2 linked regions of the Desulfopila inferna genome follow. The main gene of each other region encodes a partner of the protein of the gene in region 2 in a complex. Links are inferred from orthologs where the notes say so. Each region holds a gene or a part of one and is shown on either strand. Other genes may lie near its edges. The genes, in order: tig and rpsG.

Region 1 (13,031 bases), on a different replicon or contig from region 2:
GATTATTGCCGGCTATTTCCTCCGTCGCCCGAGCATATATGTATTGACGAATCCAAGAGAAATTTCGTTGGCAGGTAATCAAACTACCGCACGCCTGACGCTCTATGTGGCGGTATCCAGAGAACCACTGCTTGAAACAGATCTTGAACTGGTTCAGGCCGAACGCTATCGGCTTGAGGTGGAGTTGCAAAAAGAGGGAGGGGATTGGCTGCTAACTTCGGCGGCTTTAAATAGTATATCGGCCAACGAGTTTATCGACAGCTATAATTGATGGGCTCGTGAAAAGCTTATCTACGTCGTTATGGATCTGCACCCGTGTGGGCATAAACTCCGACTTCGAGAAGCCTGATATATGATTATCCCCGGATGATTTTTCGCAAGACTGGATCAAATCCTTCTAAAGCAATGCAGGCGAATCAAGTCCTTTCCGAGTTGTCTGGTGGTTGGATTGTTGGGGATCGCTACGCTCACCGCCAACCTACCTTTTTAAAAAAAAAAATGATCTTTGATCAATATAGCCCGCATTCTTTCTATATAAACGCAAAAAAGGGATACAGCATAATTGCTGTATCCCTTTTTTTTCTACTGGCGGGGCCGACGAGACTCGAACTCGCGACCTCCGGCGTGACAGGCCGGCATTCTAACCAACTGAACTACGACCCCGCATGTCGTATATTGTGGTGGGCGGAACAGGGCTTGAACCTGTGACCCTCGGCTTGTAAGGCCGATGCTCTCCCAACTGAGCTACCCGCCCGCTCATTCAAGCGTGGATGAGTATTTACCAATTAAGCTCATCCCCGTCAAGCAAAAAAGACAGAAAAAAATTAATGTGGTGTGTTCTGTGAAGCCGCTTCGATCTCACCATATACACTGCTGCCCGGAACATTTTTAAATAACGATTCCCCTTCCTTGACAACTATCGCATGTTCAAGCACTTCGTCCATATGATCGACAAGATCAATGGTCAGGCTCTTCCGGATGGTCGGGGCAACATCCTTCAGGTCACGTTCGTTTTCCTTGGGGATGAGAACATGGGTGATGTTGCCTCGTTTGGCGGCCAGCAATTTCTCGGTCAACCCACCAATGGGCAGGATCCTGCCGCGCAGGGTAATCTCACCCGTCATTGCCAGCTTATGCCGCACCGGAGCTTTTAACAGCGCCGAAACCAGTGTTGTCGCTATGGTTATGCCGGCCGAAGGACCGTCTTTGGGAATTGCCCCCTCGGGTACATGTATATGAATATCAAGCTTCTGATAGAAATCCACATCCAGGCCTAAAATATCCGCCCGGGAACGTACATAACTGAGAGCAGCCCTGGCCGACTCCTGCATGACCTCGCCCAGCTTACCGGTAATAATCAGTTTGCCGGTGCCCGGCATCAATGTTGCTTCAATCTGCAGCAACTCTCCGCCAACCTCGGTCCAGGCAAGTCCCGTGGTCAATCCAATGGAGTCCTTTTCCTCGGCGAGGCCATAGCGATATCTCGGCGTACCCAGGTGCTTGAGGACAGACTGTACTCCAATTCTGTATTTTTTGTCCTTGGCCTTCTTTTTAAGCCGGTCGCGCGCTATCTTACGGCACAGAGAGGCAATGGAACGCTCAAGATTTCTTACTCCTGCTTCTCTGGTATAGCGTCTGACAATTTCGAGGATGGCTCCCTCTGTCAGCTTGATATCGTCTTTATTGAAGCCGTTGGCCTCAAGCTGTTTCGGCACCAGATAGCCTTCGGCTATTTTCAGCTTTTCCTCTTCAGTATAGCCGCTGATGGAGATAATTTCCATGCGGTCTTGCAGAGGAACCGGGATGCCATGCAGACTATTTGCCGTGGTTATGAAGAAAACGCCCGACAGGTCATAGTCAAGATCAAGATAATGATCATTGAATGCGACATTCTGTTCGGGATCAAGAACCTCCAGTAGAGCAGCTGAGGGATCACCCCGGAAATCCATGGACATTTTATCTACTTCATCCAGACAGAAAACAGGGTTCGACACATTGACCTTCTGCATCGACTGGATTATTTTCCCCGGCATGGCTCCGATATAGGTTCTTCGATGACCGCGAATTTCAGCTTCATCCCGTACGCCGCCCAGCGAAAGCCGGACGAACTTACGGTCCATGGCACGGGCGATTGATTTGCAGATCGAGGTTTTACCGACACCAGGAGGGCCGACCAGGCAGAGGATGGGTCCTTTAATCTTCTTTACCTGGGTCTGGACGGCAAGATATTCGAGAATGCGCTCCTTCGGTTTGGAGAGTCCGTAATGATCTTCATCCAGGATCCTCTCGGCCGTGTTGATATCCAGATTGCTTTTCCCTTTTTTCTTCCAGGGAAGGCTGATGATCGCCTCAATATAATTCCTGACCACCGTGGTCTCGGCGGACATGGGCGGCATGGCCCGGAGCTTTTTCAGCTCCTTCAGGGCTTTCTCCCTGGCCACCGTCGGCATCTTCATCTTGTTGAGGGTTTCTTCAAGCTCGGTGATATCGTCCATACCATCCTCGCCCTGCCCCATCTCGGTCTGGATCTCACGTACCTTTTCACCAAGATAGTAGTTACGCTGGGTTTTACCCATCCGGGTCTTTACCTTGGCGTCTATGGTTTTTTCGAGTGCGGCAAGCTCAATCTCCCGATGGATGATTTCCAATATCTTCTCGATGCGTTCCTGTAAGGTTCGGCACTCAAGAATAGACTGTTTTTCTTCGGTTTTGATAGGGAGGTGGGCGCAGATTACATCGACCAGTTTTCCCGGCTGCTCGATTGATTCCAGAGACTTGATGACTTCCTTGGCAATTTTCTTGTTTATCGAGGCGAATTCGCTGAAATATTTCCTCAATTCCCGCTCATAGGCAACCACTTCCCTGGTAACTTCCTCCTCTTCTTCAAATTGACGTACTTCAACCTGAAAAAAGTTGTCATTCGGTACGAAAGAGACTATTTCTCCTCTCCCCTTACCTTCAACCAGCGCTTTGATAGTTCCGTCGGGAAGACGAAGAAGCTGCATCACCACAGCAAGTGTTCCCGTGGTATAGACGCCGTCTTCTTCAGGTTCATCAATGGTTGAATCTCTTTGAGTAACCAGAAAAATCTCGGTTCTCTTCTGCATCGCATCTTCCAGAGCCTGGATAGATTTCCTTCTTCCCACTACAAGAGGCGCAACCATATGCGGAAATACAACGATATCCCGGAGCGGCATCAGAGGATACAGTTTTGTGGTATTGTCATTACTGGGCATTACTTGATCTCCATAATATACTTACACCTGGGCATTTAAGCATTTCCTGCTATTTCCTCTTTTTCGCTCTTCTTATAGAGGACAACAGGATATTCACCATTATTTATCACCTGCTCACTGATCACGCATTCCTGGACATTCTTCTTGGAAGGTAGATCATACATCACCTCAAGCATCGCTGCTTCCATGACCGAGCGTAGTCCTCTGGCCCCGGATTTTCTCTTGAGCGCCTTGCGGGCGATGGCGGTCAGGGCTCCTTCCGTGAAACGCAGCCTTATATCGTCAAATTCAAAAAGCCTGGTGTATTGTTTGGTCAGAGCATTTTTCGGCTCCTTGAGAATACGCACCAGATCTTCTTCGAGAAGCTCTTCCATGGTGGCTATGACCGGAAGGCGGCCGACCAGTTCAGGAATAAGTCCGAATTTGAGAAGATCCTCCGGCTGTACGGCGGCGAGCAGTTCTCCAAGTTTTTTGGTGGATTCGCCAATGACATTGCTGCCAAATCCGATCGATTTTTTACCCTTTCTGCGACGAACTACACTCTCGAGACCGACAAAGGCGCCACCGCAGATAAAGAGGATATTAGTGGTGTCGATTTTGACCAGCTCCTGCTGAGGATGTTTTCTTCCCCCTTTGGGCGGAATGGAGGCGACGGTCCCCTCAATAATCTTGAGAAGTGCCTGCTGTACCCCTTCGCCGCTGACATCACGGGTAAGAGAAGGACTGTCCGATTTTCTGGCGATTTTATCAATCTCATCGATATAAATAATACCTCGCTCGGCTTTTTCTATATCATAATCGGCAGCCTGGAGAAGGTTGACCAGGATGTTTTCGACATCGTCGCCCACATATCCGGCTTCCGTCAGGGTTGTAGCGTCTGCCATGGAAAAGGGGACATTCAGGGTGCGGGCAAGGGTCTGCGCCACCAGGGTCTTTCCGGATCCGGTCGGTCCTATAAGGATAATATTGGACTTCTGCAGCTCTACCTGATCCTCACTCTTGGGAGCATCTATTCGTTTATAGTGGTTATGAACGGCGACGGATAGTACCTTCTTGGCATAATCCTGACCTATTACATATTCATTGAGGCGATCGTTTATTTCCCGGGGCTTCAGGTTTTTTTTGACAGCATCTGCACCATCATCAGTACTGTTTTCATCCTGGACGATCTCATTGCACAGATCGATGCATTCGTCACAAATGAAGACATCAGGCCCGGCGATCAACTTATTAACTTCGTCCTGATTTTTTCCGCAAAATGAACAATTGCATTCAGGCCCGCTTTTTTCCTTCTCACTCATTTATTTTTCCTCTGCTATTTCTTCTCGCTTATTGAGTACCTTATCAATTAAGCCGTAACTCTTTGCTTCGTTTGAGCTCATAAAATAATCACGTTCCGTATCTTTTCTAATTTCTTCGATAGGTTTTTTCGTATGTGAGGCCAGAATCTGGTTGAGCTCTTCGCGCATACGCAGAATTTCACGGGCGTGGATGTCGATATCCGTTGCCTGTCCCTGAAATCCACCCATCGGCTGATGAATCATGATTCTAGAATGCGGTAGAGAATATCTTTTACCGTCGCATCCCGCTCCAAGAAGCAAAGCGCCCATGGACGCGGCCTGGCCCATGCACAGTGTCGCTATATCACATTTGACATATTGCATTGTATCATAGATTGCCATGCCTGCGGAAACAGATCCACCGGGAGAATTGATATAGAACGTAATATCCTTTTCGGGATCATCGGCCTCAAGAAAAAGTAACTGAGCAATGATGACATTGGCAACCGAATCATCAACCACGGTTCCCAGAAAAACAATGCGCTCCTTGAGGAGACGGGAATAAATATCAAAAGCACGCTCTCCACGTGGGGTCTGCTCTACTACCATTGGTACCAGGTTCATTTTTATCTCTCCTTGAAACGACACGACTGCAGCGGTATCGAACCTGCTGCAGTCGCTTGTTTAATCAAATTCCAATCTCCGGGAAACGGAAACCAGAAAGCTGTATGATAAAGTCCGGAAGGATATGTATCAACTCCCCTCCGGTGTCTGTTCTTCTTCAACCGGAGCAGCTTCCGGTTCAATGTATTTCACCTCTTTACGCAGGAAATCGAGAACTTTTTCGTTGAGAAGTTCATTCATCAGGGGAAGCAAATCGTCACGGTTGCCGAAAAATTCTTTTACCTGGGCCACGGGCATATTATATTGATCACCAATGCGCTTGAAGCCACGATCCATATCTTCGTCCTTCAGCTTTATTTCCTCTTTCTCGGCAATTTTCTTCAGGATGAAATCACCGCGGACGCGCTGAGCGGCTACAGGTTCGTTACGCTGCGCAAGCATTTCCCGGTTGAGACCGGCTGCCTCAAGGTTCATACCGCTTTTCTCGAGTTGCTCTTCGGTCTGCTTGATCATCTGCTCTACTTCAAAATCAACTAGTTTTTTAGGAACCTCAAACTCGTTCTCTTTTAAAATAGCCTGCATTATCCTGTCAGTCAACTGGCCCTCGGCACTTTCCTCTCTCTCGCGCGTGAGTTTCTCGCGAATGGCAGTCTTGAGCTCTTCCAGGGTATTGAATTCCTTACCGACATCCTTAGCGAATTCGTCATCGAGCTCGGCTAGAATGCGTTCCTTGATGTCCTTTATGGTAACCTTGAACTCAATTGTTTTTCCGGCAAGTATAGGATTGGGATGTTTTTCAGGGAATTCCACTTCATGGCTTGCCTCCTGGTCTTTACTCATACCGACAAGCTTCTTTTCAAACTCTTCTCCCATCTGCCCGGCACCTACTTCGACGGATGTGTTTTCGTTCTTGACCTGCTTCATCGGGTTGCCTTTATGGAACCCCTGATAGTCAATGATCACGATATCGCCTTCTTCCGCGGGACGATCTTCGGAGGATTTCAGAGGCGCCATCTGGCGGCGCAGATTTTCGATTTCCTTGTCGACATCCTCATCGGTGACATCGGTTTGAGGCCTTTCAACTTCCAGTTCCTTGTAGCCTGTAACCTCGAACTGCGGTCGTACGTCTACCTGAGCCTCATAGGTGAAGGATCCATCTTCGTTATAAACATGGTTGAGTATTTCCGGATGAATAACCGCGTCGATATTTTCCTTTTCGATCACATCAAAATAGGTATCCTGAACAAGCTTCTCCCCTACCTCGGCTTCAACTTGCGGTTTATAGGATTTTTCAATGATCGAACGTGGAACCTTACCTCTCCTGAAGCCCTTCATCTTGGATTCTCTCTGCAGCTTGTCATAGGCTTTCTTAAGCTTCTTACGAACATCTGTCTCAGGCAGAGTAACTGTAACTTTTCTAGTAAGAGTTCCTATCTCTTCAACCTTTACATCCATCTGTTTTCATCCTTTTGACTGTGTTCTGCATAATCGTTTATCGGCATACGTAAGTTCGCTATGGGCGATCCGCCATACCGATCCGCAATACAGAAGTTATTTTTATGAAATAGTATTTATAATTCAGCCTGGTGCGAGAGGGGGGAGTCGAACCCCCACACCCAAAGGCGCTAGATCCTAAGTCTAGTGCGTCTACCAGTTCCGCCACCCTCGCAACTAACTGATTCTACTTACTTTTCACCTGAACAAACAGGTCAGTATAACATTTTATCATCATATTTGCGAAAACAAAATGGACTGGTCCCGAAAAAGTCTGACGCGCCAGGTGAATCATTTGTAATTCACAACTTTAGTCGAGTCAAGGTATTCCAAGTGATTAAATCAACGAATCTTCAGAGCGAAGCAAACTTTTCTATTCTCTCGGGCAGTACTTCTGCAGTAATCCACCATATCAAAATCTGATAATCTCATAAAAAGTTGTGACGATGCCATATGGCTGGATAAAAAGTACGATATATGTTTTTGGCAAGTACCTTCGCCTATACAGTTAAGCAGTTAAGTTCAACTTTTATACAGCGAACCGGGATTATTCGATTTTGGACGACTTTTCTTATTGCTTTCCAAGAAGGTCAAGAAGTGCTAAATTCTTGCCAAATCAGCAGTTAATGGATACTATCTTAATTTGCATTTGACGAACCTTCTGTTCTCATTGCTGATGATGCAAAGGTTAATTTCAGGCGATTATAGAGCCACCTGTTTTAGTATTCTCAGATTGTTCCTGTTTTTTGCAGGAAAAAAGACTCCGTCTACGAGATACTGATAAAAGCTCAATTGGGTTAGTTGAAAGGACAGTAAACCTAAACAGACATTTGACAAAAAAATCAGAGGTTATTATGGATTTCAAAAAGATATTGGCAGCACTTTCAATCTTAACGGCGGCACTTTGCAGTCCTGTAATCGGGGCCACAAACATGCAGGATTCATCCTCCAATCTCGACTGGCAGGTCCTCAATCAATGGCAGCTTCCCCAGAGCCCTGTTGACATAGTGCACTCGCTTGATGGCAAATACGTTTTTGTTCTCACCAGCGAGCATAATGTTCTTGTGTACACCGCCGACGGCAAACTGGAAGGAACCATACCGGTAGACAAAGGAGTGAATGCCATAGATATTGCTCCGAGGGCTGAAATGCTTTATCTGATCAATGGCGAAAAAAACAGTTTCACAACCATTTCCGTCAGCTTCATCAGAGAGATCAACACTGCCGGAGCCCCCATCCGCGGTCCGGAAAATGCCCCGGTAACCATCGCCCTGTTCACTGATTTCGAATGTCCATACTGCAGCAAGATTGAACCTTTGATTGCTCAGGTTCTTGAAAGGAATCCCAAAAATGTAAGACTGGCCTTCAAAAATATGCCTCTGCAGTTTCATAAATTTGCAGATCCTGCCGCACGCGCCGCACTCGCTGCTGAAAAGCAGGGAAAATTCTGGGAATTTCACGATGAACTTTTCTCCGCCGAAAAACTCAGTAACAAAGTTATTGAAGACATAGCCGTTAAATTGGATCTTGATCTGGAACAATGGAAAAAAGATATGGAATCCCCGGTAATCCGGCAAAAAGTTCATACCGACATCCAGGATGCACAAAAAGCCGGAGTTACCGGCACCCCCACCATTTTTATAAACGGTAGACTTCTGCAAGACAGAAGCCTACAGGGATTTCAGCGGATTATTGATGAAGAATTAGACAAGAAATAACAACGAACTTCCTAAGCTCGATCTATGTCGTTGTGGATCGAGCTTTCTCGGGGTCTGCGTCAAGTGGCAGAGTCCATCTCGGCAACTTCAATGAATTTTTACAAAATTATCAACAAATGACAAACGATTTCAGCTGTGATCTACACTTCTCGGATAACAGTAGTGCTGCATTGCTTTTTGGTGATTTGAACAGGAACCTTCAAACTATAGAAAAAGTCGCGGGCCTGAAGATAAATGCTCGCGGCAATGACCTTAATATTGTCGGTCAGGAACATGAGGTCAAGCTGGTCAAAGATCTGCTGCAGCAACTTTATGACATGATCGGCAAGGGTTATCCGGTATATTCATCGGATATCGCCTTTGGCCTGCGGATTCTCGAATCCACACCATCGGCAAAGCTTGATAAGATTTTTCTTGATAAGGTATACGTGACCACGCAGCACCGGGTCATATCTCCCAAGACCAGGAATCAAAAAATATATATAGATGCCATTCGCCAAAACGATATTGTCTTCGGCATCGGCCCCGCAGGTACCGGCAAGACCTATCTGGCTGTGGCCATGGCCGTTTCGGCCCTGGTCAATAACCAGGTCAGATCAATCATTCTGACAAGGCCGGCGATCGAAGCAGGCGAAAAGCTTGGTTTCCTGCCGGGGGATCTGGCCCAGAAAGTGAATCCTTATCTGCGGCCTCTTCACGATGCCCTTAATGATATGTTGGGGGCCGATAAATGTGCCGATTTGATCGAAAGAGGAATAATAGAGATAGCGCCGCTGGCTTTCATGCGCGGCAGAACGCTCTCGAATGCCTTTGTCATACTCGATGAAGCGCAAAACACCACCAAAGAACAGATGAAGATGTTCCTGACCAGAATCGGCTTTGACTCTCTGGCGGTGATAACCGGAGACTCCACCCAGGTCGATCTTCCCATACCCAAGCATTCCGGTCTTCTTGAAGCCAGGAAAATACTGAAGAACATAGCCGGCATACAGTTTTGCAGCTTTGCCAAGGAAGACGTGGTCCGCCACCCTCTTGTGCAAAAAATTATCGAGGCTTATGAAAACCGGAAGTAACGGGGTGATCGGAAAGTAAAGGGCAGACTTTTACAACATTGACAGTCTCATTTCTACAGGAACAATAACTTCAAAAATGTCTGTTGTTATCTCCAATCATTACGGCTCTAAACTGCCGTTGCCCGAAACAAAAATCCGGTACATTGCCGAGAAGCTATTAAGGGAGGTGGGCTTTGCCAGGCACACTCTCTCGATTTTGCTCACCGACGATACGGAAATACGCAGACTTAATCATACTTACCGCAATATAGACAAGGCGACAAACGTGCTCTCTTTTCCGTTTGCCGATGGCCTTGAAGAAGATCTTTCTGCGCTTCCCATTCAGGAGCTTGGCGATATCGTCATCTCACTGGATACGGCGGCAAAAGAGGCAGAGGAGTATGATCAAAGGCTGATTTACAGAATAGCCTGGCTGACAGCCCATGGCCTCCTCCATTTACTAGGCTATGATCACGAACGTTCTCCGAAAGACGCCGAGTTAATGTTTGAAAAGGAGAAGGATTTACTCGAAAAAGTGTTTATCAACAGGAGCCGAACAATGCCACAACTTGCCATCAATGTAGATCATGTCGCCACCATCCGCCAGGCTCGAGGAGGGCGGGAACCCGACCCTGTTTTTGCAGCTTCGCTATGCGAGCTTGCAGGCGCAAGTGGAATTGTTGTTCATCTAAGAGAGGATAGGCGCCACATTCAGGATAGTGATGTCTATCTCCTTAGGAAAACAATCAAGACAAAACTTAACCTTGAAATGGGCGCTAATAAGGAAATTATCGATATCGCCCTGGATATTGTTCCGGATATGATCACCCTTGTTCCGGAAAAACGGCAGGAGCTGACTACTGAAGGCGGCCTCGACGTTATTTCTCAGAAGAAAAAACTAGCCAGGGTGGTACAAAAATTCGCTGAGGCTGATATTCCCGTTTCCATCTTTATCGATCCCGATTCCGAACAAATACGCGCTTCTTATGATATCGGGGCCAAATATGTGGAAATTCACACCGGCCGCTACTGCGATGCCATCAATGAAGAACAGATGCGCCAGGAGTTTTTCTTCATTGCCGATGCAGCAGAGGAAGCACACCAGCTTGGACTTATCGTCAATGCAGGACACGGCCTGGATTACCGGAATACCGCTCTAATAGCAGCACTCGACACCATAGATGAGTTGTCCATCGGACATGCAATTATATCGCGGGCTGTTTTTACCGGACTTGAACAGGCAGTCAAAGATATGCAGATTATCATCCTGAACGCGCAAAGCCTGCAACTTTAGCATTATTTAAATCTCTAATATTTTGAAATCTACCATTGTGATGTCGGTCCATCCGATTTTGAACGGCCTCGGAATGATCGTGTGATGAGGATTCAGGGGAATAGAAACCCATTCATTGACAATCCCGGCTGGGCTAATCTTATTTGGCAAGAGCAAGTCCATTAATCGAATAAGGATAAATAATCCATTTTTATATGAGATTGAGATGCTCATCGATAACCTACTGTCTCGAATTGCATTGCTTTTGTTAGCTTTTCGAAGCACTCCAACTTCGTATATACAGTAGTCATCTTTACATGATGCAACTACTTTTACAGGAATATTGCCGGTGAACATAGATGCCAATCCTATTGCAGAAACAAGCCGCATTTACGTATAATGCAAGAATATTTGACAATTAAAAGCTCTATTATTCAAACAAAATTATCGTTTAATGTGGAGAGGAGAGTGCTATGGAAGCGACCCAGATGGACCAAATACACGAAGATATCGTAGAGACAATACGTGAACCCCTTTTGATACTGGATCAAGACCTCAGGGTGATCTTAGCCAGCCGTTCCTTCTATGAATTTTTCAAGGTAAAACCTGAAGAGACTGTGGGGCAGCTTATATATGACTTGGGCAACAAACAATGGGATATCCCAAAGTTGCGTGAACTGCTGGAAAAAATCCTTCCCCAAAAAAACCCTTTTAACAACTATGAGGTTGCACACGATTTCGCCAGCATCGGCAGGCGCACAATGCTGTTGAACGCCCGACAAATTGAACAAGCGATGGGCAAGAAACGGATCATCCTCCTGGCTATTGAGGACATTACCGAGCGTAAAAAGATAGAAGACGGCCTCGAAAAGACCCGAAAAGAACTGGCGATCATCAAAAAAACCGCAGATGAAGCCAGGGAATTTGCTGAGAGCATTATAAACACCGTGCGTGAACCCTTAATTTCCTTGGATCAAGACCTCAGGGTGGTCGCTGTCAGCCGTTCCTTCTATGAATTTTTCAAGGTAAAACCTGAAGAGACTGTGGGGCAGCTTATATATGACTTGGGCAACAAACAATGGGATATCCCAAAGTTGCGTGAACTGCTGGAAAAAATCCTTCCCCAAAAAAACCCTTTTAACAACTATGAGGTTGCACACGATTTCGCCAGCATCGGCAGGCGCACAATGCTGTTGAACGCCCGACAAATTGAACAAGCGATGGGCAAGAAACGGATCATCCTCCTGGCTATTGAGGACATTACCGAGCGTAAGCGGGCAGAAGAACAAAAGGACAGTTTAGTTTCGGATCTTCAAAAAGCATTATCAGAGGTAAAGACTTTGCGAGGTTTTCTACCCATCTGCGCTAACTGTAAAAACATACGTAATGATAAAGGGTACTGGGAACAAATTGAAAACTATATTCATGATCGCTCTGATGCCGAATTTAGCCACAGCATTTGCCCTGAGTGTGCAAAAAAGCTTTATCCGGATTTTGACTTATATACCACTAAGGAGTGATTGGCAGCACAACCAAGCTCATTCAGTCGACGCAAAAGTCCGCGCCGCTGATTTATTCGTTAACATTGCCACCTCGAAGTTCTGAATATCCTACCAGTACCTCTATTTAACCTTATTCCTGATAATGTAGGGACGGCTAAGCATAAAGAATTGCCCAGAAATGGAGCAACTGGCAACCCAAGATTTCCAAAGATTCCCTCTGATGTCTCATACCACCAAATAGATCTTGGGGTATACTAAAATTCTGGCGGTTCCCAAAAGCTCCTAACAAAAACAGGAGCAGCAATATGAAATTTTTTTAAGCAATCCCAGAGGCGGTATCACCGCACCAACTCCAAAAATTTCTTGAATGGGCAAAGAAAAGCAACTAGATTGCCGGACACTAATGGATAGAAGAAAGAAGATCGCATGATTATTTGGGCAAGATTACAAGCTCATGCGCTATCACATATCACCTACGATATAAAGAAGGACAATATGAAAAAGCTAGTTTTACTGTTATTTCCATTGATCACATTGTTTACGTTACAGCTGAGTGGAGCAAAATCTGAGCCATTGCATACAGACTACCCTCATTGGAATTTTGAAAACAGTAAAACATACAGCAAACTCGAAAGAATTAATTCCTTTATAGAACAAAACAGGAACAAAGAATTTCTGGCGATATTTGACTGGGATGGAACCATCTATAACGAACACATTCCTGTTAAGGAGTTGAATGACGCGAGATATTCAGGACAGGCTGCATATCATATTTGGACAGCAATAAACAGCGACGCCTTTCCTTTTAAACCTTTTCCAATGTTCTGGACTAAAGATGGCAAATTCGCTGAG
Region 2 (14,239 bases):
CTACCGCGGGTTGCCGAACTTTTTGAGGTCCGCAAACCCAAAGAACCAGCCATTATTACGGAAATTGACGGTCGGGTAAGCTTTGGTAAGGAACTCAAAGGAAAGCGGCGGGTTGTCGTTACTCCTGAGCATGGTGAGCCGCAGGAATATCTGGTTCCAAAATCAAAACATCTCATCGTTCATGAAGGTGACTATGTCCAGGCCGGTGAGCCTTTGATGGAAGGAACTATCGTACCCAATGATATTCTCAGGGTTCTAGGGGTAAAGGAACTTGCCAAGTTCCTTGTTAATGAGATCCAGGAGGTATACAGACTCCAGGGCGTGCGGATCAACGACAAGCATATCGAGGTCATAGTGCGTCAGATGATGCGTCGCGTCATGATTACCGCCTCAGGAGACTCCAGGTTTATGATCGGAGAGCAGGTCGAATGGTGGAAATTCGAGGATGAGCGTGATCAGCTTTTTGCAAAAGGTTTGACACCGCCGGTGGCCGAGCCGCTCTTGCTCGGAGTGACTAAGGCATCACTTTCCACCGAGAGTTTTATTTCCGCGGCTTCATTCCAGGAGACTACCAAAGTCCTTACCAATGCCGCTATGGCCGGCAAGGTTGACGAACTGGCGGGACTCAAGGAAAATGTGATCATGGGCCGACTGATCTCTGCGGGAACTGGTCTCGATAATGATATCTAGTAAGTTTAAATGCGAAGGAATGGTGTTTTTATTCTTGACAGTAATCTGTGGATGAGGTAATTATAATCTCTTTCGTGCTGCGATCAGCGCGTAAAATGGATCACTGTTTTTAGAAATATTTATTTAAGGTTAATCGAACAGGAGCAGTAAAGACGATGCCAACTATCAACCAACTTGTAAGGCAGGGAAGAAAGAAAATCGTCAAAAAGACGAACACTCCGGCCTTGAAGGGATCACCTCAGAAGAGAGGGGTTTGTGTAAGAGTATATACAACAACTCCAAAGAAGCCAAACTCCGCTCTGCGAAAAGTTGCAAGGGTCAGGCTTACCAATGGTATTGAGGTGACGTCATATATTCCTGGAATCGGGCATAATCTTCAGGAGCACTCTGTTGTGCTTATCAGAGGTGGTAGGGTGAAGGATCTTCCGGGTGTTCGTTACCATATTGTACGTGGTACTCTGGATACCCTGGGGGTTTCTGATAGGCGTCAGGGTCGATCAAAATATGGTGCCAAGCGTCCTTCTTAAGGAGAGGCTTGTAAGAGAGGAATGATATATGTCGCGTAGAAGATTAATTGAAAAACGACCGGTAGATCCTGATCCACGCTTCAACAGTGTCCTGGTGAGTAAATTTACCAACGGGCTGATGGAGAGGGGTAAGAAGAGCCTTGCTCAGCGTATCTTTTATGATGCTATGGATATAGTTTCTGAAAAATCAAAGGAAGAAGACGCTCTTACGATTTTTGAAGAAGCTATGGAGAAAGTACGTCCACGGGTTGAAGTAAAGTCCAGAAGAGTTGGTGGGGCAACCTACCAGGTGCCCATGGAAGTTCGCCAGACCCGAAGAAACGCCCTGGCTATCCGCTGGATTATCAGCTTTTCCAAATCGCGCTCTGGGAAGTCCATGGCTGATAAACTTGCGGCTGAAATACTTGATGCCTACAATAACAGAGGCGGATCTGTAAAAAAACGTGATGATACGCATAGAATGGCAGAGGCCAATAAGGCGTTTGCGCATTATCGCTGGTAACAGCTAAGGGCAAAATGGCCCGATAGGGGGCAGACGTCAAAAAAGTAAACTCTCAAGGAAATGACTGATGGCTGCCCGAAAAGATTTGTCAGTTGTGCGTAATATCGGCATTATGGCCCATATTGACGCAGGTAAGACAACAACAACTGAAAGAATATTGTATTACACCGGCCGATCGTATAAGATCGGCGAGGTCCATGACGGTAACGCCGTTATGGACTGGATGGAGCAGGAGCAGGAGAGGGGGATCACCATAACCTCTGCTGCAACCACTTGCTTCTGGAACGACCATAAGATTAATATAATCGATACTCCCGGTCATGTTGACTTCACTGTTGAAGTGGAGAGATGCCTGAGGGTACTTGACGGGGTGGTGGCTGTCTTCTGTGCGGTGGGATGTGTAGAGCCGCAGTCGGAGACGGTATGGAGGCAGGCGGACAAATATCACATACCGCGAATCGCCTTCGTCAATAAAATGGATCGAATTGGAGCCGACTTCGACAGAGCAGTACAGATGATGTCGAAGAAGCTTGGAGCCAATCCGGTAGCAGTTCAGATTCCCATTGGTAAGGAATCGGAATTTATCGGTGTTATTGATCTGATAGAAGAGAGAATGCTCGAATTCAACGAACAGTCTCTTGGCCAGGAAGTTGTTGAGAAAGACATTCCTGCCGAATACAGAGAAATTTTCTCGGCCGCACGTATGGCACTCCTCGAGAAGTTGGCCGACTTCGATGAGGGGGTCATGGAAAAATATTTAGAAGATACAAAGGTATCTGCGTCTGAGATATACACTGCTCTGCGCAAGGCTACGCTGGAACTGAAGATTGTTCCGGTTTTTTGCGGCAGCGCTTTCAAGAATAAGGGGATTCAACCCCTGCTTGACGGGATCATTCGTTATCTACCCTCACCGCTCGACATAACCAGCGTTGATGGGCTGGATAAAGATGGAGAGCCTGTTCAGAGAAAGACCACGGTGGATGAACCGTTCTGTGGACTGGTCTTCAAGTTGATGAGCGATGCCTTTGTTGAAAATTTGGCCTTCATCAGGACCTACTCTGGAACGTTGCACGTTGGAGACAAAGTTTTCAACCCGGTCAAGAAAAAGCAGGAAAAGATCGGCAAGCTTCTCAAGCTTCATGCCAATAAGCGTGAAGAGGTAGAGGAGATCAGCACTGGAGATATCGGAGCGATAGTCGGACTTAAGTTCACCACCACGGGCGACACACTTTGTCAAAGGGGAGATTTCATTATCCTTGAAAGTATGGAATTCCCGGAACCGGTGATAGGGGTGGCCGTTGAGCCCAAGAGCAAAGCTGAGGAGAAAAAACTCACAGATGCCCTCAATAAGATAGCTCTTGAAGACCCGTCGTTTACCATATCTACGAATGAAGACACCGGGCAGACGATTATTTCAGGGATGGGAGAGTTGCATCTCGAGATAATTGTGGATCGACTGCTGAGTTACTTCAAGGTCTCCGCCAATGTCGGCAAGCCGCAGGTTGCTTATAAGGAATCTATTACAACTTCGGCTCGTGGCGAGGGAAAATTTGACCAGCTTACCGGCGCCAAAGGACAATATGGTCATGTGGTGTTGGAGATTGAGCCTCTTCAGAGAGGCGGCGGAGTTGAATTTGTCAGCCAGGTTGATAAAACAACAATTCCTGATATGTTCCTGGGCGCAATTGAACGTGGAGCGAGAGATACACTCGATTCAGGACCGCTCATCGGTTACCCGCTCACGGACTTGAAGGTGAGTCTGGTCGGAGGGTCATACCATGAGGAAGAGTCGACTGAGATGGCATTTGGGATTTCCGCGGCAATGGCAGTGCGAAGAGCAGCTGCGGAGGCATCGCCGGTTCTGCTCGAACCGCTGATGCAACTTGAAATCATCACACCTGAAGACCATCTCGGTGATGTGATGGCGGATCTCAACAGCAAGCGTGCTAAAATTACCGGTGTTGAAGCCACGGGTGATCTACAGACAGTACATGCACATGTTCCTCTGGCTGAGATGTTCGGTTACTCCACCTCCCTGAGATCAGCTACCCAGGGAAGAGCAAACTTTACAATGCAGTTCTTGGAATATGATATAGTTCCTGCCGCCAAGGCAGATGTTATTATTAAAAAAATTCGAGGAATATGACCCAAATCATAATGAGGAAAGACTATGTCAAAGCAAAAATTTGAAAGGACTAAACCGCATGTCAATGTAGGAACCGTCGGTCATATCGATCATGGAAAAACTACTTTGACGGCCGCTATCACTCGGGTGTTGTCTTTAAAAGGTCAGGCCAATTTTACCGATTTCAGTGAGATCGATAAGGCACCGGAAGAGAAAGAACGTGGAATTACTATTGCCACAGCGCACGTCGAGTACGAAACCGTGAAGCGTCACTATGCTCACGTCGACTGCCCCGGTCATGCCGACTATATCAAAAACATGATCACCGGTGCGGCCCAGATGGACGGCGCGATTCTGGTGGTTGCTGCAACCGACGGTGCCATGCCGCAGACCCGGGAGCATATCCTTCTTGCCCGTCAGGTAGGTGTTCCTGCAATCGTTGTCTTTCTTAACAAGTGTGACATGGTTGACGATGAAGAACTCATCGAGCTTGTAGAAATGGAACTGCGCGAACTGCTCGACGCCTACGAATTCCCGGGCGACGACATTCCCATCATTCAGGGCTCAGCGCTGAAGGCGCTGGAGAATCCTGAAGATGAAGCCGCTGCGAAATGTATCTGGGATCTCATGGACGCTGTTGATAATTATATCCCCGAGCCTGAGCGTGATATCGCCAAGCCTTTCCTGATGCCTGTTGAAGACGTTTTCTCTATTTCCGGTCGTGGTACGGTTGCCACCGGTCGTATTGAACGCGGTGTGATCAAGGTTGGTGAAGAGGTAGAGATCGTTGGTGTTCGCAAGACCCAGAAAACCGTATGTACCGGCGTTGAGATGTTCAGAAAACTTCTTGATGAAGGCCAGGCCGGAGATAACATCGGCGCACTTCTTCGCGGTGTCAAGCGTGATGAGATCGAGCGCGGTCAGGTATTGGCCAAACCGGGTTCCATTACCCCGCACACCAAGTTTAAAGCGGAGTGCTACATCCTCGGTAAAGAGGAGGGCGGTCGTCACACCCCGTTTTTCAATGGCTATCGTCCGCAGTTTTATTTCAGGACTACAGATGTTACCGGAATCGTCACCCTTCCCGACGGAGTGGAAATGGTAATGCCTGGTGACAATGTCTCGGTGACCGCGGAATTGATTACTCCCATCGCCATGGATGCAGGTCTTCGTTTCGCCATCCGTGAGGGTGGGCGTACCGTAGGTGCCGGCGTTATCAGTGAAATCGTAGAATAAGGGTGCATAATGATACCTACAGAAAAAATTCGTATACGCCTCAAGGCTTACGATCATAAGCTACTCGATCAATCGACCTCTGAAATTGTCGAGACCGCCAGGAGAACAGGCTCAGCCGTAGCCGGTCCTATTCCTCTGCCGACCACGATAAACAAATTCACTGTCCTGCGATCACCGCATGTTGATAAAAAGTCACGGGAACAGTTTGAGATGAGAACGCACCGCCGTCTCCTTGATATTCTTGAGCCGACACAGCAGACCATAGATCTGTTGATGAAACTCGAGCTCTCTGCAGGAGTTGACGTTGAAATTAAGCTGCCTTAGCGGCAGATATTCAAAGTAAAGTGAAGCAGCAGGTAATATTATGCCAAAGTCAATGGGTATATTAGGAAAAAAAGTCGGTATGACCAGAGTGTACAGCGATTTGGGGGAAGCTACTCCAGTGACTGTGATCGAAGCCGGTCCTTGTACGGTTCTTCAGGTCAAATCTGAGAAAACCGATGGGTATAACGCGATTCAGGTGGGATTCGACGCCAAGAAGCCAAGTCGTGTCAATAAACCGATGAACGGGCATTTTCAGAAAGCCGGCAGTGACGGTTTCTACCATGTTCGGGAGTTCAGAGTTGAAAACCCGGAGGAATTTCAGACCGGGCAGACCTTATCCCTGGATTCGCTTTTTAATGTTGGTGATATCATCGATATTCAGGGAAAAAGCAAAGGTAGGGGATTCCAGGGTGTTATGAAGAGACATGGTTTCGCCGGCGGCGGTGCGGGACACGGTTCCGGATTTCATCGTGCCCCCGGTTCCATCGGCTGCAGTGCCTGGCCGAGTCGTGTCATCAAAGGTAAGAAGATGCCAGGACGGATGGGCAACGATACTGTCTTGAAAAAGAACGTGATCGTCATCGATATCCGCACCGAAGACAATGTTATACTTGTTAAGGGACCGGTACCCGGCGCTAAAAACGGCCTTATAAAAATCTTTACCAAGTAGCGATACTGAAGATTATCCGGTTCAAGGAGAAAGTAATGTCAACTGTAGATATATATAATACCAAGAAGGAAAAAGTTGGCGAGATCGGGTTGAACGAAAAAGTGTTCGACCTTGACGTCAAGGAGCATGTACTGCATGATGTGGTGCGTATGCAGCGAGCTGCCAGGCGTGCCGGTACCGCATGTACGAAAACACGAGTCGAGGTTCGTGGCGGCGGGGCGAAACCGTGGAGACAAAAAGGTACAGGAAGGGCACGGGCAGGTTCCAGGAGATCACCTATCTGGAGAGGCGGTGGAGTAACTTTTGGACCGAAACCACGCGATTTCAGTTTCAAGCTGAATAAAAAAGTAAGAAAGCAGGCTCTCGCCATGGCCATGAGTGCCAGGCTCCGCGAGGGTAATCTTATGGTCCTAGATGATATCACGCTCGATGCCATTAAGACCAAAGACTTTGTCGGCATAATGAGTACGTTGGAAGTTGACAACTGTTTAATTATCATTGATGGCATCAATGATAATCTTGATAAGTCATCGCGTAACGTCAACGGTTTTAAAGTTCTGCCGGCTGAGGGGGTCAACGTCTATGACATTCTTCTCCACAAGAAGCTGGTATTGGTTCAGCCTGTTATAGAAAGTCTTGAAAAGAGGTGCCTGGCATGAAAAATCAATATGATGTACTCAAAGGGCCCTGCCTCACGGAAAAAGCTACCCTTCTTCATGAAACGGACGGCAAGGTCGTCTTCAAAGTCCATCCGAAGGCTAACAAGATAGATATCAAAAATGCGGTCGAACAGATGTTCAAGGTAAAAGTCAAAGAAGTACATACCACGAACATGCCGGGGAAACAGAAAAGAGTCGGCAAGACTATTGGAAATACCAATAACTGGAAAAAGGCATATGTGACTCTGGCCGAAGGTGAGATCAATTTTGCTGACGAATTATAGAAGAGGCCGTAACGGTTCAGCAGATGCTGCTGAAGCATACTCATTGAATGAGAATCTATCGAACACAAAGATGATGGAGCGATTGGGAAATCATGGCTATTAAGACATACAAACCTACATCGGATGGAAAGAGACACCATGTGTCGATCAAGGATCCTGACTTATCAACAAAAAGGCCTGAAAAAAGCCTTACCACCAGTCAGTCTAAATCCGGCGGAAGAAATAATTACGGACGTATCACCTCGAGGCATATCGGTGGTGGACATAAACGGAAATATCGGATCATCGATTTCAAGCGTTCTAAAATCGATATCAGTGCCAAAGTAGTAGCTCTGGAATACGATCCGAACAGATCGGCACATATCGCCCTGTTGAATTATATCGATGGTGAAAAGAGATATATTCTCGCCCCGAGAGGTATTAAAGTCGGGGATACTATAGAAGCCGGAGACAAGGTTGATATTCAGCCGGGTAATTGCCTGCCTCTTGTCAATATTCCTCTTGGTACGGTTATTCATAATCTGGAAATGAAGATCGGCAAAGGTGCCCAGCTGGTTCGCAGTGCCGGTGCATCCGCACAGCTTATGGCTAAGGAAGGAAAATACGTGCTGGTTAAACTGCCTTCAGGCGAGGTTCGCAGGTTTAACAATTTGTGCAGGGCTTGCATAGGCCAGGTCGGCAACAGAGAGCACGAAAGTAAAAAGCTTGGCAAGGCCGGTCGTACACGATGGATGGGAAAAAGGCCACATGTGCGAGGCGTGGCCATGAACCCGGTCGATCATCCAATGGGCGGTGGTGAAGGAAAAAGTTCCGGTGGCCGTCATCCCGTAACCCCTTGGGGCTTCCCGACCAAAGGTTATAAAACTAGAAAGAATAAGGCTTCCGACAATTTAATTGTCAAGCGGAGATCATAACATGCAAGGAGTAAGGTATGTCCCGTTCAATTAAGAAGGGTCCATTCGTTGATGACCATCTTATGAAGAAGGTGATTAGGGCTAACGAGAGTGGTTCGCGAAAAGTCATTAAAACCTGGTCCAGGCGTTCTGATGTCACACCTGAGATGGTAGGTATGACCTTTGCGGTTCATAACGGAAAAAAATTCATACCGGTTTTTGTCACTGAGAACATGGTGGGTCACAAGTTCGGAGAATTTTCTCCAACCCGTACTTACTATGGTCATGCCAGCGACAGGAAAGGAAAGAGATAAATAGAAACGACAACGTTTCCCTGAGGACTCACGGGAGTACATGCTATGGAAGCAAGAGCCGTAGGAAAATATATTCGTATATCTCCACAGAAAGCGCGTCTGGTTGCCGATGTGGTGAGAGGCATGGGGGTTGACCAGGCTGTCACCACCCTGCGTTTTATGCCGAAAAAGGGTGCGACAATTTTACGTAAGGTAATTGAGTCAGCTCTGGCCAATGCAACCCAGGACGATCAAATTGATGTGGACAACTTATATATTAAGAAGATAGCAATTGACGGCGGACCGTCTTTAAAGAGAATACGTCCGCGGGCAATGGGACGAGCAACAGGTATCATCAAGAGAACCAGCCACATCACTGTTGTGCTGGATGAAATGTAGCGCTTATTTTCATATGATCTATAGTATCTACAGTTATTTTTTTATCATTTGAAATTCACTTTTGTTGGAGGATTGAATTTTGGGGCAGAAGGTTAATCCATTAGGACTGAGACTGAATATAACCCGGACCTGGGATTCGATATGGTATGCGGATAAGGAATATGCCGCCTATTTGTTCGAAGACCAGAAGATGAGGAAATATCTCAAGAAGCGTCTTTATCATGCAGGTCTTGCCAGAACCATCATAGAGCGCACGGGAGACAAGGTACGAATCAAACTTTTCACTGCCCGGCCAGGAATTGTTATTGGTAAAAAGGGTTCTGAGATTGAGAACCTTAAAAGGGACCTTGAAAAACTCATCAAAAAGAGCGTCACTCTTGACATTCAAGAGGTGCGAAGGCCTGAGGCAGATGCGCAGCTAGTTGCTGAGAGTATCGCAACTCAGCTTGAACGCCGGGTAGCCTTCCGCCGTGCAATGAAGAAAGCAGTAAACTCAGCTCAGCGCTTTGGAGTCAAGGGTATCAAAATTTCCTGTTCCGGTCGACTTGGCGGTGCTGAGATGTCCCGCTGTGAGTGGGTAAGAGAGGGAAGAGTACCGCTGCATACACTGCGGGCGGATGTTGATTATGCCCTTGCGGAAGCCAATACAACTTACGGGATTATTGGTGTAAAGGTTTGGATTTTCAAAGGTGAAGTGCTGAGTGATATTGAAGCACCCGCCGCTTAGTTTGGTGGGTAATATCAGTTTACCACTCAGTGAAATTACGGAGTAAGAGATGTTAAGTCCAAAAAAGGTTAAACATAGAAAAGTTTTCAAGGGCAGGATGAGGGGCGTTGCTCTGCGAGGGAGCTCTATCAGCTTTGGCACATTTGCGCTCAAAGCACTGGACTGCGGCAAGATGACGGCTCAACAGATCGAAGCCGGGCGTATTGCCATTAACAGAAAGATCAAGCGTGGCGGAAAAGTATGGATACGTGTTTTTCCCGATAAGCCGATTACAAAGAAACCTGCTGAAACTCGTATGGGTAAAGGTAAAGGAAGCCCGGACTCCTGGGTTGCCCCCATCAAACCCGGCAGAATTCTCTATGAGCTTGATGGTGTTGATGAAGCACTCGCAGTGAGGGCATTGACTCTGGCTGGTAATAAGCTTCCTTTTGCTACTAAGGTTATTTCGAAGAGGAACACATTATGAAACCGTCAGAAGTAAGAAATATGTCCGACGAAGAATTGATTAAAAAAGAGAAGGAACTGCGTGAGGAGCTGAGCAATTTATCATTCCAGCATAAAATTAGACCGCTGGAAGACACTTCACGCATGAACAAGATGAGAAAAGATATAGCCAGGATCAATACTATTAATCGAGAGAGAGCTGTGAGTTAGAATTCAGGACCTTCTAATTCATCTTTATGCCACTATCGAAAGACACATTTTAAATTTGATATATTATGAATGAAAATACACCATCCAGAAAGACAAGAACCGGTTCTGTTGTCAGCAACAGAATGGAAAAAAGTGTCGTTATCCGGGTAGAGCGCAGGGTCCGTCATAAGCTTTACGGCAAATATGTTAAAACAAGCGTTAAATACCTTGCCGATGATCCTGAAAATATCTGCAACATCGGGGATACGGTTCTTATTGAGGAATGCAGGCCATTGAGCAAACGAAAACGATGGCGTGTAAAGAAAATACTCGAACAGGCTGTGTAGTTAATTACCTGTTTTTTTTGAAAGTCTGTAACTGATGTCTAATCAGGTGGAACTATGATACAAACAGAAACCATACTTAACGTTGCTGATAACTCTGGTGCTAAAAAGGTACTGTGCATTAAAGTTCTTGGTGGATCCAAGAAGAGATATGCGACTATCGGCGACATCATTGTTGTTACCGTCAAGGAAGCAATTCCGCACGCCAAGGTCAAAAAAGGCGAGGTCATGAAGGCAGTAGTTGTCCGCACAGCCAAAGAAATGAAACGAATGGATGACACTTGGGTCGGCTTCGATGAAAACGCCGCGGTTATGCTCTCCACCAGCGGTGAACCCGTTGGAACCCGTATTTTCGGTCCGGTTGCAAGGGAGCTGAGGAATCTGGGCTTCATGAAAATAATTTCATTGGCTCCGGAGGTACTTTAATTTTCGTTCGCGAAAATCTAAGGTCTACTGAAGGCAGCTAGAACAAAGGTATTAAAAAATGGCAAAGGGTAAGACATACCTGAGGAAAAACGATCAGGTCGAAGTTATTGCTGGGAAGGATAAGGGTAGAGTCGGCAAAGTTCTGAAAGTCATTCCGGCAAAGAATCAGGCTGTGGTTGAGAAAATCAACATGATAAAGCGTCATACCAAGCCTACCGAAATGAACCAGCAGGGGCAGATCGTGGAAAGGGAAGCACCTTTGGATGTTTCCAATCTGCAGATGATCTGTCCTGAGTGCACCAAGACCGGCCGGATAGGAAAAAAGTATCTCGAAGATGGCACTAAGGTTCGTTATTGCAAGAATTGCGGTGAAGCTTTCGAGAGCAAGGCTTAATTACAAAACAGGCTTACGTCAGGAGTTATAAATGGGTGCGCTGAGAGAATATTACGAAAACGAGTGTGTACCGGCACTTAAAGAAGAGTTCGGCTATAAAAATGCAATGGAGATCCCTAAACTTGAGAAGATCGTTCTCAACATGGGACTTGGTGAGGCTGTGCAGAACCCTAAGATAATAGAAGGTGCTGTCAATGAACTCACTAAAATTGCCGGTCAGAAAGCCGTAGTCACCAAGGCAAAAAAATCCATAGCGACGTATAAACTGCGCGAAGGGATGCCGATTGGTTGCAGAGTGACTCTGCGTGGAGAGAAAATGTATGACTTCTTTTCCAAACTGGTTAATATTTCTCTACCTCGAGTCAGGGACTTCCGCGGTTTGTCTCCTAAAGGCTTCGATGGCAGAGGGAATTATTCCATGGGCATAAAAGAACAGATCATCTTTCCTGAAATTGATTACGACAAGATAGACAAGATCAAGGGCTTGAACATTACCATTGTAACGACAGCCCCTACCGATGAAGGCGGCCGTTCCCTTCTCAAAAAAATGGGAATGCCTTTTCGCAAATAAGTAAGTAAAGTATGCCAGCTCGACTGGATATGTGGTTCTTGGAAACCTGGATTTCTGCATTAAACCCGGAAGGCTGTTTTCAAGGCACAAACATTATATAAAAATGAGTGTTACTGGAGGTTGGTTTGGCTAAAAAATCGATAATTGCAAAAGCGCAACGCAAACCAAAATTTACTGTTAGAAAATATAATAGATGTCCACTGTGTGGACGGCCTCGGGCCTTTATTCGGAAATTTGGTGTTTGCAGGATTTGTTTCCGACAGTTGGCGTCCAAAGGTGAAATTACCGGTGTAACCAAATCAAGCTGGTAATACCCACTATTGTATTAAAAATTCGTCTAAAGTTTGGAAAGATAAGGAGTGTTCGCTATGTCAATGAGCGATCCCCTGGCAGACATGCTGACCAGGATAAGAAATGCGGTTATGGTAAAATTCAAGAGTGTTGAAATACCTAAATCCAATACCAAGGTTGAGATTGCCAGGGTATTGAAGGAAGAAGGTTACATCAACGACTATCAGGTCTCCGACAAAGGAGTACAGGGCGTCTTGACTATTGATCTGAAATATGGTCCTGATGGCGAGTCGGTAATCTCTGGAATTAAACGGGTCAGTAAGCCGGGACTGCGGCAATATGCTAAGTCTGACGCTATCCCCAGTGTATTGAACGGCCTGGGCATCGCGATAGTTTCAACATCGAAAGGCATCATCACCAATAAGGCCGCTGCCGCCCGCAAGACGGGTGGTGAGATACTGTGTGAGGTGTGGTAACACCCATTAATTAACGGAGGTAACTATGTCTCGTATAGGAAAGCAGCCAATCCCCGTTCCTTCTGGAGTGGATGTCAAGCTTGACGGTCAAAACATCACCGTCAAGGGGAGCAAAGGGGAACTTTCGCTGAACGTATTAGAAGATGTTGAAGTGATTCTGGAAGACAGTGTCATTTCTTTTGCAAACAAGGTTGAAAGCAGAAAGGTCAATGCCTTTCGCGGCCTGACTCGCAGTCTGGTGAGCAATATGGTGGTCGGGGTTGACCAGGGATTTAAGAAAAGCCTGATCATCGAAGGTGTTGGATATAAAGCCAGTGTGAACGGCAGTGAACTGACTCTCAACGTCGGCTATTCCAACCCCGTTGTTTTTGATATTCCTCAAGGCGTAGGGGCAGCTGTCGAAGGCAATAAGATTGTTCTGGATTCAATTGACAAAGAACTGCTGGGGCTTACAGCCGCTAAAATACGTCAAGTACGAAAACCTGAGCCATATAAAGGCAAGGGGATTCGTTACGAAGATGAACAGATTGTACGTAAGGTTGGTAAGTCGGGAGCGGCAAAATAACAATAATATACGGCCCTGTCGGGGTCCTCTTTTATAAAAAATATGGAAGTGCATTATGGCCAAGACAAATCCCAAAGTGACGGCGAGAGCTAAAAGGGTAAGCCGAATCAGGAAAAATATTGCCGGAACGACCGAAAGACCGCGTTTACGCGTCTTTAAGAGCAATAAACATATATATGCGCAGATAATAGACGATACTCTGGGCAAGACCATCGTTGCCATGTCAACTGTTGATAAAAGCTTTGATATCGGCGAAGAGAAAGGAAAAATCGGCGCTGCCAAAGCTGTGGGCACTGCAATTGCCGAGAAGGCAAAAGCTGCTGGTGTTGGAGAAGTCGTTTTTGATCGTGGTGGATATCTTTATCACGGCCGGGTGAAGTCCCTCTCCGAGGGCGCACGCGAAGGTGGATTAATATTTTAAAGAATATGCAAATAATGGGGGTGTCCCTTGTCTGATTTTAAACGTTCTAAAGGTGAAAGCGCCGAAGAACTGATCGAAAAGATTGTTTACATCAATCGCGTTGCAAAAGTTGTTAAAGGTGGACGTCGTTTCAGCTTTAGTGCAATTGTGGTCGTTGGAGACGGTAAAGGAAAAGTAGGCTACGGTCTCGGTAAGGCAAATCAGGTTCCTGAAGCAATTCGCAAAGGAGTTGAACGTGCTAAAAAGGATATGGAGTCGGTATCGCTCACCTCTGTCTCCATACCTCATCAGATTACCGGAAGTTACGGCGCTGGCAAAGTTTTGTTGAAGCCGGCTTCGGAAGGTACGGGAGTTATTGCAGGTGGTCCTGTAAGGGCGGTGCTGGAAGCTGCAGGCGTTACCAACATTCTCACCAAATGTCTGGGATCCCATAATCCGCACAACATGGTTAAGGCCACCCTGCAGGGATTACGCAGTCTACGATCAGCTGAAAGTATTGCTGCTCTGCGTGGCAAGACAGTTGAAGAAATTTTGGCATAAAGCGAGATTCAAATCACGACCAGTGATTGAAAAGATAGATAACTCAACATTGCAAAAGGTAACATAATGGCCGAGACAATCACATTTACTCTGGTCAAGAGTGGAATAGGCAGTACCCAAAAAATTCGCGCCACTCTGACAGGATTGGGGCTGACCAAAATGAATAAATCAATTACTCGAAAAGATACCCCTGAAATCCGCGGCATGATAGCCAAAGTCAGGCATCTTGTCCGAATCGAGGAGGCGTAA

Evidence for each region.
Region 1: the proteins of rpsG (region 2) and tig are in contact, whole or in part, in a crystal structure (PDB 3GTY), measured with the Thermotoga maritima proteins. The link is inferred for Desulfopila inferna from one-to-one orthologs. Residues at the interface, in WP_004081843.1 of Thermotoga maritima: Lys34, Lys52, Lys55, Glu59, Arg62, Gln63, Glu66, Asn67, Lys69, Val71, Arg95, Ala109, Lys110, Lys111, Gly112, Arg113, Pro114, Glu117, Glu121, Ile124, Ala125, Tyr127, Asn128, Asn129, Thr130, Gly131, Lys135, Asp139, Arg142, Met143; in WP_004081061.1 of Thermotoga maritima: Glu122, Val124, Val129, Leu130, Tyr133, Glu188, Gly259, Ile262, Tyr263, Glu266, Ser270, Glu273, Gln274, Glu277, Arg308, Gln311, Ile312, Ser315, Tyr316, Glu325, Arg329, Arg336, Leu363, Phe366, Trp367, Arg373, Leu377, Arg381, Leu384, Glu387.

What each region holds. Positions count from the first base shown.
Region 1 is NZ_JAFFQE010000001.1:490,825-503,855, forward strand. What follows is about bases 4,433-7,372. They hold tig (trigger factor), read right to left. Parts: upstream 6,596-7,372; coding sequence 5,270-6,595; downstream 4,433-5,269. Other genes in these bases: clpX (ATP-dependent Clp protease ATP-binding subunit ClpX), read right to left, coding at 4,433-4,537; clpP (ATP-dependent Clp endopeptidase proteolytic subunit ClpP), read right to left, coding at 4,538-5,140. In the rest of the region: JWG88_RS02105 (hypothetical protein), read left to right, coding at 1-271; lon (endopeptidase La), read right to left, coding at 825-3,236; more of clpX, read right to left, coding at 3,272-4,432; JWG88_RS02145 (thioredoxin domain-containing protein), read left to right, coding at 7,489-8,352; JWG88_RS02150 (PhoH family protein), read left to right, coding at 8,469-9,425; JWG88_RS02155 (pyridoxine 5'-phosphate synthase), read left to right, coding at 9,502-10,698; JWG88_RS22100 (endonuclease), read left to right, coding at 10,726-10,863; JWG88_RS02165 (PAS domain-containing protein), read left to right, coding at 11,151-12,197; JWG88_RS02170 (HAD family hydrolase), read left to right, coding at 12,606-13,031. UniProt on the Bacillus subtilis protein: Involved in protein export. Acts as a chaperone by maintaining the newly synthesized protein in an open conformation. Functions as a peptidyl-prolyl cis-trans isomerase.
Region 2 is NZ_JAFFQE010000005.1:263,995-278,233, reverse strand. Bases 1-2,982 are described here. They hold rpsG (30S ribosomal protein S7), read left to right. Parts: upstream 1-1,245; coding sequence 1,246-1,719; downstream 1,720-2,982. Other genes in these bases: fusA (elongation factor G), read left to right, coding at 1,787-2,982; rpsL (30S ribosomal protein S12), read left to right, coding at 846-1,217; rpoC (DNA-directed RNA polymerase subunit beta'), read left to right, coding at 1-690. In the rest of the region: more of fusA, read left to right, coding at 2,983-3,865; tuf (elongation factor Tu), read left to right, coding at 3,890-5,080; rpsJ (30S ribosomal protein S10), read left to right, coding at 5,093-5,404; rplC (50S ribosomal protein L3), read left to right, coding at 5,445-6,074; rplD (50S ribosomal protein L4), read left to right, coding at 6,110-6,733; JWG88_RS14340 (50S ribosomal protein L23), read left to right, coding at 6,730-7,017; rplB (50S ribosomal protein L2), read left to right, coding at 7,110-7,931; rpsS (30S ribosomal protein S19), read left to right, coding at 7,949-8,224; rplV (50S ribosomal protein L22), read left to right, coding at 8,270-8,602; rpsC (30S ribosomal protein S3), read left to right, coding at 8,682-9,329; rplP (50S ribosomal protein L16), read left to right, coding at 9,379-9,795; rpmC (50S ribosomal protein L29), read left to right, coding at 9,792-9,983; rpsQ (30S ribosomal protein S17), read left to right, coding at 10,049-10,309; rplN (50S ribosomal protein L14), read left to right, coding at 10,364-10,732; rplX (50S ribosomal protein L24), read left to right, coding at 10,791-11,126; and more genes.